One region of the Streptomyces sp. CA-251247 genome, then DNA from elsewhere that is predicted to be linked to it. Evidence: riboswitches for the same ligand, from Rfam matches in the RefSeq annotation. Region 1 holds a riboswitch; the other holds the start of a gene.
What was found. A riboswitch is a leader RNA that binds a small molecule or an ion and turns the genes downstream of it on or off. The one in region 1 is predicted to bind S-adenosylmethionine.

Region 1 (6,897 bases):
GCTTCCTGCTGTTCGTCCTCGGCATGTTCACCGGCTTCACCGGTTACTCGCTGCCGGACGACCTGTTGTCGGGCACCGGTGTGCGGTTCATGCAGGGAGCGGTCCTGTCCGTGCCGGTCGTCGGCACGTACCTGTCGATGTTCCTGTTCGGCGGGGAGTTCCCCGGCGGCGACTTCGTGGCCAGGTTCTACTCGGTCCACATCCTGCTGCTGCCGGGCATCATGCTCGGTCTGCTGGTGGGCCACCTGATCCTGGTCTTCTACCACAAGCACACGCAGTTCGCGGGCCCCGGCCGGACGAACAAGAACGTCGTGGGCATGCCGCTGCTGCCGGTCTACATGGCCAAGGCCGGAGGCTTCTTCTTCCTGGTCTTCGGTGTCATCTCGGTGATGGCCGCGGTCGCCTCGATCAACCCGATCTGGGCGCTCGGTCCCTACCGGCCGGACCAGGTCTCCACCGGCGCACAGCCCGACTGGTACATGGGCTTCTCCGAGGGTCTGATCCGTGTGATGCCAGGCTGGGAGATCAACGCCTGGGGCCACACGCTCGCCCTGGGTGTGTTCATCCCGCTGGTGATCTTCCCGCTGGTGCTGGTCGCGATCGCCGTCTACCCGTTCATCGAGTCCTGGGTCACCGGGGACAAGCGCGAGCACCACATCCTGGACCGCCCGCGCAACGCCCCGACCCGAACGGCTTTCGGTGTGGCGTGGCTGACCGTCTACTTCGTGCTGCTGATCGGTGGCGGCAACGACCTCTGGGCGACCCACTTCCATCTGTCGATCAACTCGATCACCTGGTTCGTCCGGATCTTCTTCTTCGCCGGACCGGTCATCGCCTTCATCGTCACGAAGCGGATCTGTCTGGGTCTTCAGCGTCGCGACCGGGACAAGGTGCTGCACGGACGCGAGTCCGGCATCATCAAGCGCCTGCCGCACGGTGAGTTCGTCGAGGTCCACGAGCCGCTCAGCCAGAGCGACCTGCACGCGCTCACCGCGCACGAGCAGTACAAGCCCGAGGAGCTCGGCCCGGAGACGGACGAGAACGGGGTCCGCCGCAAGGTCACCCCGGCCCAGAGGATGCGGGTCAAGCTCAGCAAGTCGTACTACGGCGAGGAAAGCCAGATCCCCAAGCCGACGCCCGAGGAGTTCAGGGAGATCAGCAGCGGCCACGGCCACCACTGACCGCCTGAAGCGAGCGCATTGCCGCCACAGCGCCAAAGGCACCTCCCGGCAGTAGCAGGTGAAGGGCCCCGTCCAATCGTCGGACGGGGCCCTTCGCCGTCTCCGGGGCTGGATAGGGTGGACGCATCCCCTTATCGGCTGTGGACCCAGGAGTGGACCATGAACGTTGTGACCCCGGTCGGCGGCGACAGCGTGGCGGCTCACTCCTGGCCGAGTGTGCTGAACGCGCTGCTCGACAACCGTGACCAGAGCGCCGACGCCACCGCCTGGGCGATGGACCGCATCCTCAGCGGCGAGGCGACGAACGCCCAGATCGCCGGGTTCGCGGTCGCGCTGCGGGCGAAGGGCGAGACGGTCGAGGAGATCTCCGGCCTCGTGCGCACCATGTACGCGCACGCGAACCTGATCCAGGTGCCCGGCCGCAGCGTCGACATCGTCGGCACGGGCGGCGACGGGGCCAAGACGGTGAACATCTCCACGATGTCGGCCATCGTCGTGGCCGGCACCGGAGCCAAGGTCGTCAAGCACGGAAACCGCGCGGCCTCGTCCGCGAGCGGCGCTTCCGACGTCCTGGAGAAGCTCGGCGTCAACCTCCAGCTCACCCCGCAGCGGGTGGCCGAGGTCGCGGAGGAGGCGGGCATCACCTTCTGCTTCGCGGTGAAGTTCCACCCCGCCCTGCGGCATGTGGCCGCGGCACGCAAGGAACTGGGCATCCGCACCACGTTCAACTTCCTCGGCCCGCTGACCAATCCGGCGCAGGTCAGGGCGCAGGCCACCGGTGTCGCGGACGCGCGGATGGCGCCCATCATGGCCGGGGTGCTCGCCGACCGCGGCTCGTCGGCACTGGTCTTCCGCGGCGACGACGGCCTGGACGAACTGACGACGACCGCCACCTCACGGGTGTGGGTCGTACGCGACGGTGCGGTGCGTGAGGAGGCGTTCGACCCGCGGGACATCGGCATCGACCTGGTGCCGGTGGAGGCGCTGCGCGGCGCCGACGCCTCGTACAACGCCGATGTGGCCAGACGCCTCCTCGGCGGGGAGACCGGGGCGGTGCGGGACGCCGTCCTGCTGAACTCGGCGGCCGCCCTGGTGGCGCTGGATCCGACGGACGGCACGCTGAACGAACAGCTGGCGGCAGGGGTCGCGCAGGCCGCCCAGGCCATCGACTCGGGGGCGGCGAACGACGCGCTCCAGCGCTGGGTGGCCGCCACCAACGATCAGGGCTGATCCGGCGGGGCCGGCAGTACCGATCGATGCGTCACGCGAGGGCGCGGTCCGGATGGTGGACCGCGCCCTTGCGGTGTCCGCGACGTGTGGCAGGATGCTCTCCAAGGTCATGAGTGACAGCGATTACGGCCCCGGCCCGCTGTCCGGCAACCCTCCGTCCGTGGCGGGGTGCCCCGGGTGAAGACCAGGCCGCAGGCAGCGAGGTCTGTGGCAAGCGCGGACCCCTGCACACCCTGGGGTCCTGGTCCTCAAGGGAGCAGTCTCGTGAGCAAGCGAATGCGATAGGGCGTACAGCCCCTTCTTCAGCACACCCTCCGCACGGCGTCCGCCGTGCGTCGAGGTCCCCGCACCGCCGGGTTCTTGAAGCCGATTCGCCTTTCCTGCCGGGAGATACCGCCATGTCCGCACGCCTGAACACCGCCACCGCCCCTGCCGCCACCGTCCCCTCCCCGGACGCGGCCGTCGCCGATGCCGGATCCGACCCCTGCTGTGCCGAGCCGCTGCCGGTCCTCGGCCGTGACGTGACCGTGCCGCTCGTGACCGGCGGCGAGGTCACCTACGCGGCCCTCGACTACGCGGCCAGCGCACCGGCCCTTCAGCGCGTGTGGGACGACGTGGCCGCGTACGCCCCCTACTACGGCAGCGTCCACCGCGGCGCCGGGTACCTCTCGCAGCTGTCCACCGACCTCTTCGAGAACAGCCGCGTCACGGTCGCCGACTTCCTCGACTGCCGCGAGGGCGACCAGGTGGTCTTCACCCGGTCCACCACCGACTCGCTGAACCTGCTGGCGTCCGCGCTGCCGGCGGACTGCCGGGTCTTCGTCTTCGAGACCGAGCACCACGCCTCGCTGCTGCCCTGGGGCGACACCCGGGTGACGTATCTGAACGCGCCGCGCACCCACGCCGAGGCGGTGCGGACGCTGGAGCAGGCGCTCGCCGACCGCGACCCTTCCTCTCGCTCTTCGAGCTGGGGAGACCCCGTCGGTCCGGCGCTGGTCTGTGTGACCGGAGCGTCCAATGTGACGGGTGAGCTGTGGCCGGTGAAGGAGCTCGCGGAAGTGGCGCACGCCCACGGCGCGCGGATCGTCCTGGACGCGGCGCAGCTCGCCCCGCACCACGCCGTCTCGGTGCGGGACCTGGACGTCGACTGGGTGGCGTTCTCCGGGCACAAGCTGTACGCGCCGTTCGGCTCGGGCGTGCTCGCGGGCCGGGCGGACTGGCTGCAGGAGGCGGAGCCGTACCTCGCGGGCGGCGGTGCGTCGCGCACGGTGGCACGGCGTGCCGACGGCGGCGTCGATGTCGAGTGGCACACGACGCCCGCGCGCCACGAGGCGGGCTCGCCGAACGTCATCGGCGTCTACTCCATCGCCTCGGCCTGCAAGGCGCTCACCGAGGCCGGCTTCGAGAACCTCGTCGCCCGTGAGCAGCACCTGGTCGACAGGGTCCGGGAGGGCCTGGCCGCGGTGCCGGAGGTCAAGGTGCTGTCGCTGTTCGGTGCGGATGCGCCGCGGGTGGGTGTCATCTCCTTCGTGGTGGAGGGCTGGAACAGCTCGCACTTCGCTGCGGCCCTGTCGGCGGAGTACGGCATCGGCGTACGCGACGGACTGTTCTGCGCCCACCCGCTGGTGCGCACCCTGCTCGGCAGCGCCCCGCAGGACCCGGGCGAGTGCGGCGCCCCGGAGGCCCGGCCGGGCGAGGTCTCGCTCAACGCGATCCGGGTGAGCTTCGGCGCCGGGACGCCCGACGAGCACGTGGAGCGCTTCGTCGGTGCGGTGAAGGAGCTGGTGCGCGAGGGCGCGAAGTGGCAGTACCGCACCGAGGACGGCCGCTGCGTGCCTGCCGTCTGAGCGACCTCCCGAGCGAGAAGCCCGCGCCGGACGGCGCGGGCTTCTTCGTGTGCCGGGGGCTGTCCCGGTCGCGTGGGCCGACGGGCTCTAGGAGTCCAGACCGATCGCGAACGCCGCCTCCAGGTCGTGCTGCGAGTACGTACGGAACGCCACGTGCGTGTCCGTGCCCTCGACACCCTGGATCTTGCTGATGCGGCCGGGGATCACGTCCGCCAGGTCGTCGTGCTTCGCCACGCGGACCATGGCGATCAGGTCGTAGGTGCCCGTGACGGAGAAGACCTCGCTGACGCTGTCCAGCGCCGCGATGGACTCGGCGATCTCGGGAATGCGGTCCACGCTGGTCTTGATGAGCACGATCGCAGTGATCACGGCTGGCTTTCTCCCTCGGTGGCCGCTGCTGGGGCCTTCACTCTAGCCGGACGCCGGAACCGCCCCCAGGCATAGAGGAACCCGGTGCCGAACCCCACCACATGCGCGAGATAGGCGACCCCGGGCCCGCCCTCGCCGGCCCCCGACGCGGCCAGCCACTGGAGGACGAACCAGAAGATCAGCACGATCCAGGCGGGGAAACGCAGCGGCAGGAAGAAGAGGAAAGGGAAGAGACTGGTGACCCGGGCCTTCGGGAAGAGGAGAAGGAAGGCGCCGAGCACCCCCGAGATCGCCCCGGACGCTCCCACCAGGGTCTGCTCGGACTCGGCGTTGGCCGCCGCGTAGGCGAGCAGGGCGAAGGCGCCGGTGCCCAGGTAGAACAGGGCGAACTCCAGCGGCCCCATGCGCTCCTCCACCATCGCGCCGAAGACGTAGAGGAAGAGCATGTTGCCGAGCAGGTGCAGCCAGTTCCCGTGCACGAAGAGCGCGGTGAAGGGGGTGAGCAGTGTGTCAGGGGAGCCGGTCATCAGCTGGGCCGGGATCACGCCCCACCGCACGAAGTACGCGCTCTGCGCCGCGAGCCACGCGTCACCCGTGCCGTACGACGGGTTCAGCCCCGAGACCGGGCTGATGAGGAAGACCGCGCAGCAGACCGCGATCAGGCCGTACGTCACCGAGGGCCTGGTCACCGCGCCCCGCACCCTCCGCCAACCGATCATGGACAGATCATGGCGTAGCGGGCCGGAAGGGTACAGAGTGCCTCGCCGTGCCGCGGGGTACCTGCGAGGCCGTAGGGTTACAGGGAGTACATCCGCAGTTCGACGGCGCACCGCGGCACCCGCATCCGCACGACGAAACGAGGACGGAACGATGACGACGGTTCCCTCGCCGACGGACCAGACCCGCTGGCGCTGCACGCTCTGCGGGAACCTCACCCGCTTCGACGTCACGCGCTCGTCGAAGGTCGTGGAGTACGTCCATCTGGACCTGGCCGGAGAGCCGACCGTCGAAGAGCGTGACGTGGTCAGTGAGACCATCGAGTCGGTGCGCTGCCGCTGGTGCAACGCGGTGGACAAGATCGAGCTGGTGGACAGGCCGGGCGCCGCCTCCTGAGGGAGTGGCCCGAACGGGTAGTGGGGTGACGGATCGTGGAGCAGCCTGACAGCGGCGCCGAGCCGGCCGGTGCGGCCGGTGACGCCGCAGAGGCGCTCGACCGGCCGTTGCCGGAAGGTGTGCGACGCCGGGTCGTGGCGCTGGTCTCGGACGCCTTCGGCGGGCTCACCGTCGCGGAACTGCCCGCCCAGTTGCGGCAGTACGCCCGTTTCACCCCTTCCCGCCGCGCCAAGTTCGCCGGCAACGCGATGGCCGCCGCCCTGGAGAGCGACCCCGTCTTCCGGCAGCGCATCGCCGAACGGCTCACGCAGGCGCAGCCCGAACTGTGCGGGGCGCTGACGGCGGGATCGCCGCCCGCGGCGGCCGATCCACTCGACGTGGCGGCCGCCGCCTACGTTCTGCGGCCCACCGGATGGGTGAAACTTGTCGCCGCCGCCGGTGAGGAGGCGCAGCGCGCCGACGCCGAGCGGGCGGACGAGGCCGGGCGGCGCGAACTGGAGCGGCTGCGCGAGGAACTCGTCGAGGCCCGCGGTCTGACCAAGAGCGAGACCGAACGGCTGCGCACCGAGCTGGAGACGGTCCGCAAGGAAGCCGAATCGCTTCGCCGCAAGCTGCGCAGCGCCCAGAGCGACGTCAAGCGCGGTGAGGCCGCGCTGCGCCGGGTGAACGCCGAGATCGACACCGTCCGGTCCGAGACCGCGGCCCAGGTCTCGGCCGCCGAGAGCGAGAGCAGGCGCCTCAAGGCCCGTCTCGGCGAGGCGGAGGCGGCGGTCGAGGCCGGACGCCGTGCTGCCCGTGAGGGGCGCTCCGTCGAGGACATGCGGCTGCGGCTGCTGCTGGACACCGTGCTGGAGTCCGCGCAGGGGCTGCGCCGCGAACTGGCCCTGCCACCCGCGTCCGTGCATCCCGCGGACACGGTCGACGCGGTCGAGCCCGGTCGGATGTCGCCCAAGGACATCGCGGCCCGGGCCCTGTCGGAGACCGACCCGGCGCTGCTCGACCAACTGCTCGCGCTGCCCCAGGCGCATCTCGTCGTCGACGGCTACAACGTCACCAAGACCGGCTATCCGACGATGCCGCTGGAGAAGCAGCGGCTGCGGCTGCTCGGCGGGCTCTCCATGCTCGCGGCGCAGACCGGGGCCGAGATCACCTGTGTC
Region 2 (6,897 bases), 1.6 Mb from region 1:
CTCGAGCTTGAGGCCGACCTCCTCGGAGATGACCGTGCCGCCCGTGAGGATGGCGATGTCGTTCAGCATCGCCTTGCGGCGGTCGCCGAAGCCCGGGGCCTTGACGGCGACGGACTTGAAGGTGCCACGGATCTTGTTGACGACCAGGGTGGACAGGGCCTCGCCCTCGACGTCCTCCGCGATGATCAGCAGCGGCTTGCCGGACTGCATGACCTTCTCGAGCAGCGGAAGGAGGTCCTTCACGTTGCCGATCTTGGAGTTGACGATCAGGATGTACGGGTCGTCGAGCGACGCCTCCATACGCTCCATGTCGGTGGCGAAGTACGCCGAGATGTAGCCCTTGTCGAAGCGCATACCCTCGGTGAGCTCCAGCTCCAGACCGAAGGTCTGGGACTCCTCGACGGTGATGACGCCTTCCTTGCCGACCTTGTCCATCGCCTCGGCGATGAGCTCGCCGATCTGGGTGTCGGCGGCGGAGATGGAGGCCGTCGAAGCGATCTGCTCCTTGGTCTCCACGTCCTTGGCCTGCTCCAGCAGGGCGCCGGAGACGGCCTCGACGGCACGCTCGATGCCGCGCTTGAGGGCCATCGGGTTGGCGCCGGCCGCCACGTTGCGCAGGCCCTCGCGGACGAGCGCCTGGGCGAGGACGGTCGCGGTGGTCGTACCGTCACCGGCGACGTCGTCCGTCTTCTTGGCGACTTCCTTGACCAGCTCGGCGCCGATCTTCTCGTACGGGTCCTCGAGCTCGATCTCCTTGGCGATGGACACACCATCGTTGGTGATCGTGGGGGCGCCCCACTTCTTCTCGAGGACGACGTTGCGACCCTTGGGGCCAAGGGTGACCTTGACGGCGTCGGCGAGCTGGTTCATCCCGCGCTCGAGACCGCGCCGTGCCTCCTCGTCGAACGCGATGATCTTGGCCATGTGAAGTGGTCCTCCCGGACTTGGGGGTCCCCCCGCGCCCGCAGGGCTACGGGGGAGGATTGCTTCCGGACCGCGCTGGCGCCCGCGACGGACGGCCTGAGAGCCGTACGGTTCCTTGCCCCGACGGCCCTCGGACCTCACCGGCCCGATCCATAAAGTTGTCACTCTCACCTGCAGAGTGCTAACGCCAATGATTAGCACTCGACCCCCTCGAGTGCAAGCGGCTTCGACGAAGCCTCGATGAGGGGTGACGGTCGGGCGCAAGCGGCTTCGCGGAAGCCTCGGCGAGGGGCGGCGGGTTCGAATCCGCCCGCCCCCGGGCATGCACGAGGGGCCCGCCTCCCTGGTGGGATGCGGGCCCCTCGTGAGTGTCGCGTGAGTGCGTCGGTGGCCGATCGCGCCGAGATCAGACGGCGAGCTTGACCATGTCCGCCTGCGGACCCTTCTGGCCCTGCGAGATCTCGAACTCGACTCGCTGACCCTCCTCCAGGGTGCGGTAGCCGTCCATCTGGATCGCGCTGTAGTGGACGAAAACATCCGCACCACCGTCGACCGCGATGAAGCCGTACCCCTTCTCCGCGTTGAACCACTTGACGGTGCCCTGAGCCATGCCTAACTCCCCTATTACTGGCCCTTGCACAGGACCGCACTTCGCGGACCCGGGTCATACCTCACCGCCGAGAATTCCCTCCGCCAGAGGTGGAAGGAGGCCCTCGGGATGTGCGCCGGAACGCGTCGACCGCGGCTGAATGTATCTGTCCAACTGCCCTCTGCAACAGGTCAATCGGACGAGAAATCTGGGCACGCGGGAACGGACCTTTGACGCTAATTCAAGAAGATCCAGGGCAACTCGGGCCCGGCAAATGACACTTAAGAGGCATTTTGATCGCCCACATTGGCTGCTTCTTGTCGGGCCAGGGCGCATTCTCATATGCGGCGGGCACGGGCAGCGGCGGGGGCTTCCCCAACTGTACCCCGCTCAACCATGCAGAATTGCCCCCTCCGCTTCTCTCGCGGAGGGGGCAACAGCAGTGACGGTGCGTATCAGCCGCCGGCGACGGCGGGGATGATCGAAATACCGGCGCCGTCGGGCGTGGCGGTCTCGAGACCCTGCTCGAAACGGACGTCGTCGTCGTTGACGTAGACGTTCACGAAGCGGCGCAGCTTGCCCTGGTCGTCCAGGACACGGGCGGCGATACCGGTGTGGTTCTTCTCCAGGTCGGCGATGACCTCGGAGAGCGTCCCGCCCTCCGCCGGGACCTCGGCCTGGCCGCCCGTGTACGTGCGGAGGATGGTGGGGATGCGGACGTTGACGCTCATGCTGCGTGCCTTCCTTGAGTCTCGGGAGTGTCAGCCGGCCAGGCCGGCGTCGCGGAACGCGTCCAGGCTCGGGCGGATGGTCGCGCTGGGGCCGGTGGTCGGGGCGACCGCGTCCAGGGTCTTGAGACCGTCGCCGGTGTTGAGCACGACGGTCGTGAGCGCCGGGTCGAGCACGCCCGCCTCGAGCAGCTTCCGCGTCACACCCACGGTCACGCCACCCGCCGTCTCGGCGAAGATGCCCTCGGTACGGGCCAGCAGCTTGATCGCGTCGACGATCTGCTCGTCGTTGACGTCCTCCACGAAGCCGCCCGTGCGGCGCGCGATGTCCAGGACGTACGGGCCGTCGGCGGGGTTGCCGATCGCCAGCGACTTGGCGATGGTGTTCGGCTTCTGCGGGCGGACCACGTCGTGCCCGGCCTTGAAGGCGGTCGACACCGGCGAGCAGCCCTCGGCCTGGGCGCCGAAGATCTTGTACGGCTTGTCCTCGACCAGACCGAGCTTGATCAGCTCCTGGAGACCCTTGTCGATCTTCGTGAGCTGCGAGCCGGAGGCGATCGGGATGACGATCTGGTCCGGCAGCTTCCAGCCGAGCTGCTCGCAGATCTCATAGGCGAGGGTCTTGGAGCCCTCTCCGTAATACGGCCGAAGATTGACGTTGACAAAGCCCCAGCCCTCACCGAGCGGGTCGCCGATGAGTTCGGAGCAGAAGCGGTTGACGTCGTCGTAGTTGCCCTCGATGCCGACCAGCTCGCCGCCGTACACCGCGGCCATGACGACCTTGCCCTGCTCCAGGTCGTGCGGGATGAACACGCAGGAGCGGAAGCCGGCGCGCGCGGCCGCGGCACCGACCGCGCCCGCGAGGTTGCCGGTGGAGGAGCAGGAGAGCGTGGTGAAACCGAAGGCACGGGCGGCCTCGACGGCGATCGCGACGACACGGTCCTTGAAGGAGTGCGTCGGGTTGCCGGAGTCGTCCTTGATGTGGAGACCGCCGGTCACACCCAGCTCACGGGCGAGGTTGTCGGCCTTGACGAGCTTGGTGAAGCCGGGGTTGATGTTCGGCTTGTCGGCCACATCGGCCGGCACGGGCAGCAGCGGCGCGTACCGCCAGATGTTGTCCGGACCCGCCTCGATCCGCTTCCGCAGGCCTTCGGGGTCGCCGCTCGGGAGGTCGTAGGCGACTTCCAGCGGTCCGAAACACGAGGCACAGGCAAAGATCGGGCCGAGTTCGAAACGCTCCCCGCATTCGCGGCACGAGAGCGCCGCGGCCGGTCCCAGGTCGACGGGGGTGGTGCTGGCGACAGTCTGCACAGCCATGGTGGCGAGGCCCTTTCTCCTCATCTTCCCCGTGACGCATTTCGTCACGAGACGGACTTGGCACCTTCCCTAGCCGGGAGCCTCGCGGTGGCTGCCACGTCCCATGGACGGGCGGCGCAACGGAGACCGGCTGGAGGGTTGCCGGGGCTTCAACGGGCCGTATCCCTCTGCCCCTCTGGATGAGCGGTATTCGATTGTCGGCGTGGGACCCCCGGCATGCGACGGTCCCGCGCGTTGTTCAAGACTGTAACCGACACCCCGGACGGTTGAGATGGTCGTCCGATCCGCGAGATGGAGATCCTGTGCTGGAAGAGGTGGAGCGCTGGCTGTCCCGGCGGTCCTGGTCGGCGGCGGACCGCCCGGTGGACCGGCTGGTCACGGCCAAGCAGGGCGCCACGGTCAGTGTGGTGCTCCCCGCCCTGAACGAGGAGGCGACGGTCGGGCAGATCGTCACCGTCATCCGGCGCGAGCTGATGTCCGGGCCCCTCCCCCTCGTCGACGAGCTGGTGGTGATCGACTCGGGTTCCACCGACCGTACGGGCGAGGTGGCCGCCGCCGCGGGCGCGCGGGTGGTCCACCGGGACGTGATCCTGCCCGGCATCCCGGCCGTCCCCGGCAAGGGCGAGGTGCTGTGGCGCTCGCTGATGGTGACGCGGGGCGACATCGTCTGCTTCGTGGACGCGGACCTCAGGGAGTTCTCGCCCGACTTCGTGTCCGGGATCGTCGGCCCGCTGCTGACCGAGCCGGACGTGCAGTTCGTGAAGGCGATGTACGACCGGCCCCTGGGCGACGTCGCCGGCCAGGGCGGCCGGGTCACGGAGCTGGTGGCGCGCCCGCTGCTCAATCTGCACTGGCCACAGCTGGCCGGGTTCGTCCAGCCGCTGGGCGGGGAGTACGCGGCCCGCCGGTCGCTGCTGGAACGGCTGCCCTTCCCCGTCGGATACGGCGTGGAACTGGGGCTTCTCGTCGACGCGCTGCACACCGTGGGCCTGGAGGCGCTGGCGCAGGTGGACGTGGGAGAGCGCCGGCACCGCCATCAGGACGGACAGGCGCTCGGCAGGATGGCGGCCGCCATCTACCGCACGGCGCAACTGAGGCTCTCCCGCGGGCACTTGGTGCGGCCCTCGCTGACCCAGTTCGAGCGGGGCTCGGACGGCTTCGTCCCACGGACGCACGCGGTGGACACCGAGGAGCGCCCGCCGATGGGCGAGATCGGTGAGTATGCGGCGCGTCGCGCGGCATAACCGAAGACAACCGGACGTCTTGTATGAATATCGTAGTTATGGATGCACAGTCTCCGGACGGACAGCGCAGGACGGGCTCCCGACGCGGCGCGCTCGGACTCACCACGATGCTCGGCACCCTGGCCGTCGTCATCGCCACCACGGTCGGCATGGCACCACCGGTCACCACGATCGCCGTCGCCGGGGGCGGCGGGCACAGCACCGAACGCCTGTGGCTGCTGGGCGGCCTCGCCCTCAGCCTGGCCGCGGCCGGTGTCGTCGCCGTCGCCGCCACCCGTGGACGCCGTGACCAGTGACAGGCGGAGCCGGGCGTACGCACGTTTGAGGGATTACAGGACGGGCTAGGTTCGGCACATGGTCTCCGAGCATTCCGCTGCGCAGGTCCTCGTCGCGTCGAACCGCGGCCCCATCTCGTACACCCTGAAGGACGACGGGAGCCTCGACGCCAAGCGCGGCGGCGGCGGCCTGGTCTCCGGACTGTCCGCCATCGGGTCCGAGGCGGACGCCCTGTGGGTGTGCGCCGCGCTCGGCGACGGCGACCGCGAGGCGGTCCGGCGCCAAGAAGGCGCGGACGGGGTCCTGATGCTCGACATCGACGAGGCCGTCCACGCCGACGCGTACAACGGCATCGCGAACTCGGTGCTGTGGTTCGTCCACCACATGCTGTACCAGACCCCGCTGGAGCCGGCCTTCGACGCCGAGTTCCGCCGCCAGTGGGGCGCGTACGAGAGCTACAACCGCGCCTTCGCCGAGGCGCTCGCCGAGCACGCGGACGAGGGCGCCGCGGTGCTGGTGCAGGACTACCACCTGTGCCTGGTGCCCGGCATGCTCCGCGCCATGCGCCCCGACCTGCGCATCGGCCACTTCTCCCACACCCCGTGGGCGCCGGTGGACTACTTCCGGATGCTGCCCGACGACATCGCCGAACAGCTGCTGTGGGGCATGCTCGGCGCCGACCGGCTGGGGTTCCTGACCTCGCGGTGGGCGACCGCGTTCATGTCCTGCGCCGACCGGCTGGAGAAGGCCACCGCGCACTTCCCCAGCGGCGGCAGTCCACGGCTGTACGTGGAGCACGCGCGCACCGGACGGACCTCGGCGCGGACCACCGAGGTGGCCGTGCACGGACTCGGCGCCGACGCGGACTTCCTGCGGGCCCGCTCCCACGAGGCCGACGTCGACGAGCGCATGGCCACCCTGCGCGAGCAGATCGGCCCGGACCGGAAGACGATCGTCCGGGTGGACCGCACCGAGCTGTCCAAGAACATCGTCCGCGGGCTGCTCGCCTACCGGCATCTGCTCGACACCCGGCCCGAATGGCGCGAGCGCGTCGTCCACGTCGCCTTCGCCTACCCCTCCCGGCAGGACCTCGCGGTGTACCGCGACTACACGGCCGAGGTCCAGCGGGTCGCCGACGAGATCAACGCCGCGTACGGCACCGACGGCTGGACCCCGGTCGTCCTCCATGTCCAGGACGACTTCGCCCGCTCGCTGGCCGCCTACCGGCTGGCCGACGTCGCCCTGGTCAACCCCATCCGGGACGGCATGAACCTCGTCGCCAAGGAGATCCCGGTGGTCTCCGACGACGGCTGCGCACTGGTGCTCTCCCGGGAGGCCGGCGCGCACGAGGAACTCGGCGACGACGCGGTCACGGTCAATCCGTACGACGTGACCGGCACCGCCGACGCCCTCCACGAGGCGCTGACCATGCCGCACGACGAACGGGCCCGGCACACCAAGCGGCTCGCCACCGCGGCGACGGCGCTGCCGCCGCAACGGTGGTTCCTCGACCAGCTAGAGGCGCTGCGCGAGCATGGCCAGGAACGCCACGACGGCTGACGGGCCGGGCAGCAGCAGATCGGCGCGCTCCGCCAGCTCCGGCACCGCGGTGCCGGAGCACACCAGCAGTCCGGGGACGCCGTCCGAGCGGAGCTTTTCCACCGCCGCGTAGGCCGGCAGATCACCGAGGTCGTCGCCCGCGTACAGGACGGCCTCGGCATCCACCTCGCGTACGTACTCCGCCAGCGCCACGCCCTTGTCCATGCCCGGCGGGCGCAGCTCCAGGACCATCCGGCCCGGCTCCAGGATCAGACCGTGA

Region 2: linked by a shared signal. The riboswitch ahead of thrC (threonine synthase) and the one ahead of ACQPWZ_RS09745 (aminotransferase class V-fold PLP-dependent enzyme) in region 1 are both predicted to bind S-adenosylmethionine.

What each region holds. Positions count from the first base shown of each region.
Region 1 is NZ_CP191861.1:2,191,303-2,198,199, reverse strand. It holds gene qcrB (cytochrome bc1 complex cytochrome b subunit) at 1-1,181, shown strand, start outside; gene trpD (anthranilate phosphoribosyltransferase) at 1,341-2,411, shown strand; SAM riboswitch class IV at 2,517-2,634, shown strand; gene ACQPWZ_RS09745 (aminotransferase class V-fold PLP-dependent enzyme) at 2,810-4,258, shown strand; gene ACQPWZ_RS09740 (Lrp/AsnC family transcriptional regulator) at 4,346-4,627, opposite strand; gene ACQPWZ_RS09735 (rhomboid family intramembrane serine protease) at 4,624-5,346, opposite strand; gene ACQPWZ_RS09730 (hypothetical protein) at 5,498-5,740, shown strand; gene ACQPWZ_RS09725 (NYN domain-containing protein) at 5,776-6,897, shown strand, end outside.
Region 2 is NZ_CP191861.1:3,758,734-3,765,630, forward strand. It holds gene groL (chaperonin GroEL) at 1-924, opposite strand, end outside; gene ACQPWZ_RS16380 (cold-shock protein) at 1,331-1,534, opposite strand; gene ACQPWZ_RS16385 (MoaD/ThiS family protein) at 1,969-2,244, opposite strand; gene thrC (threonine synthase) at 2,275-3,558, opposite strand; SAM riboswitch class I at 3,576-3,744, opposite strand; gene ACQPWZ_RS16395 (glucosyl-3-phosphoglycerate synthase) at 3,861-4,802, shown strand; gene ACQPWZ_RS16400 (hypothetical protein) at 4,841-5,098, shown strand; gene ACQPWZ_RS16405 (alpha,alpha-trehalose-phosphate synthase (UDP-forming)) at 5,157-6,638, shown strand; gene otsB (trehalose-phosphatase) at 6,594-6,897, opposite strand, start outside.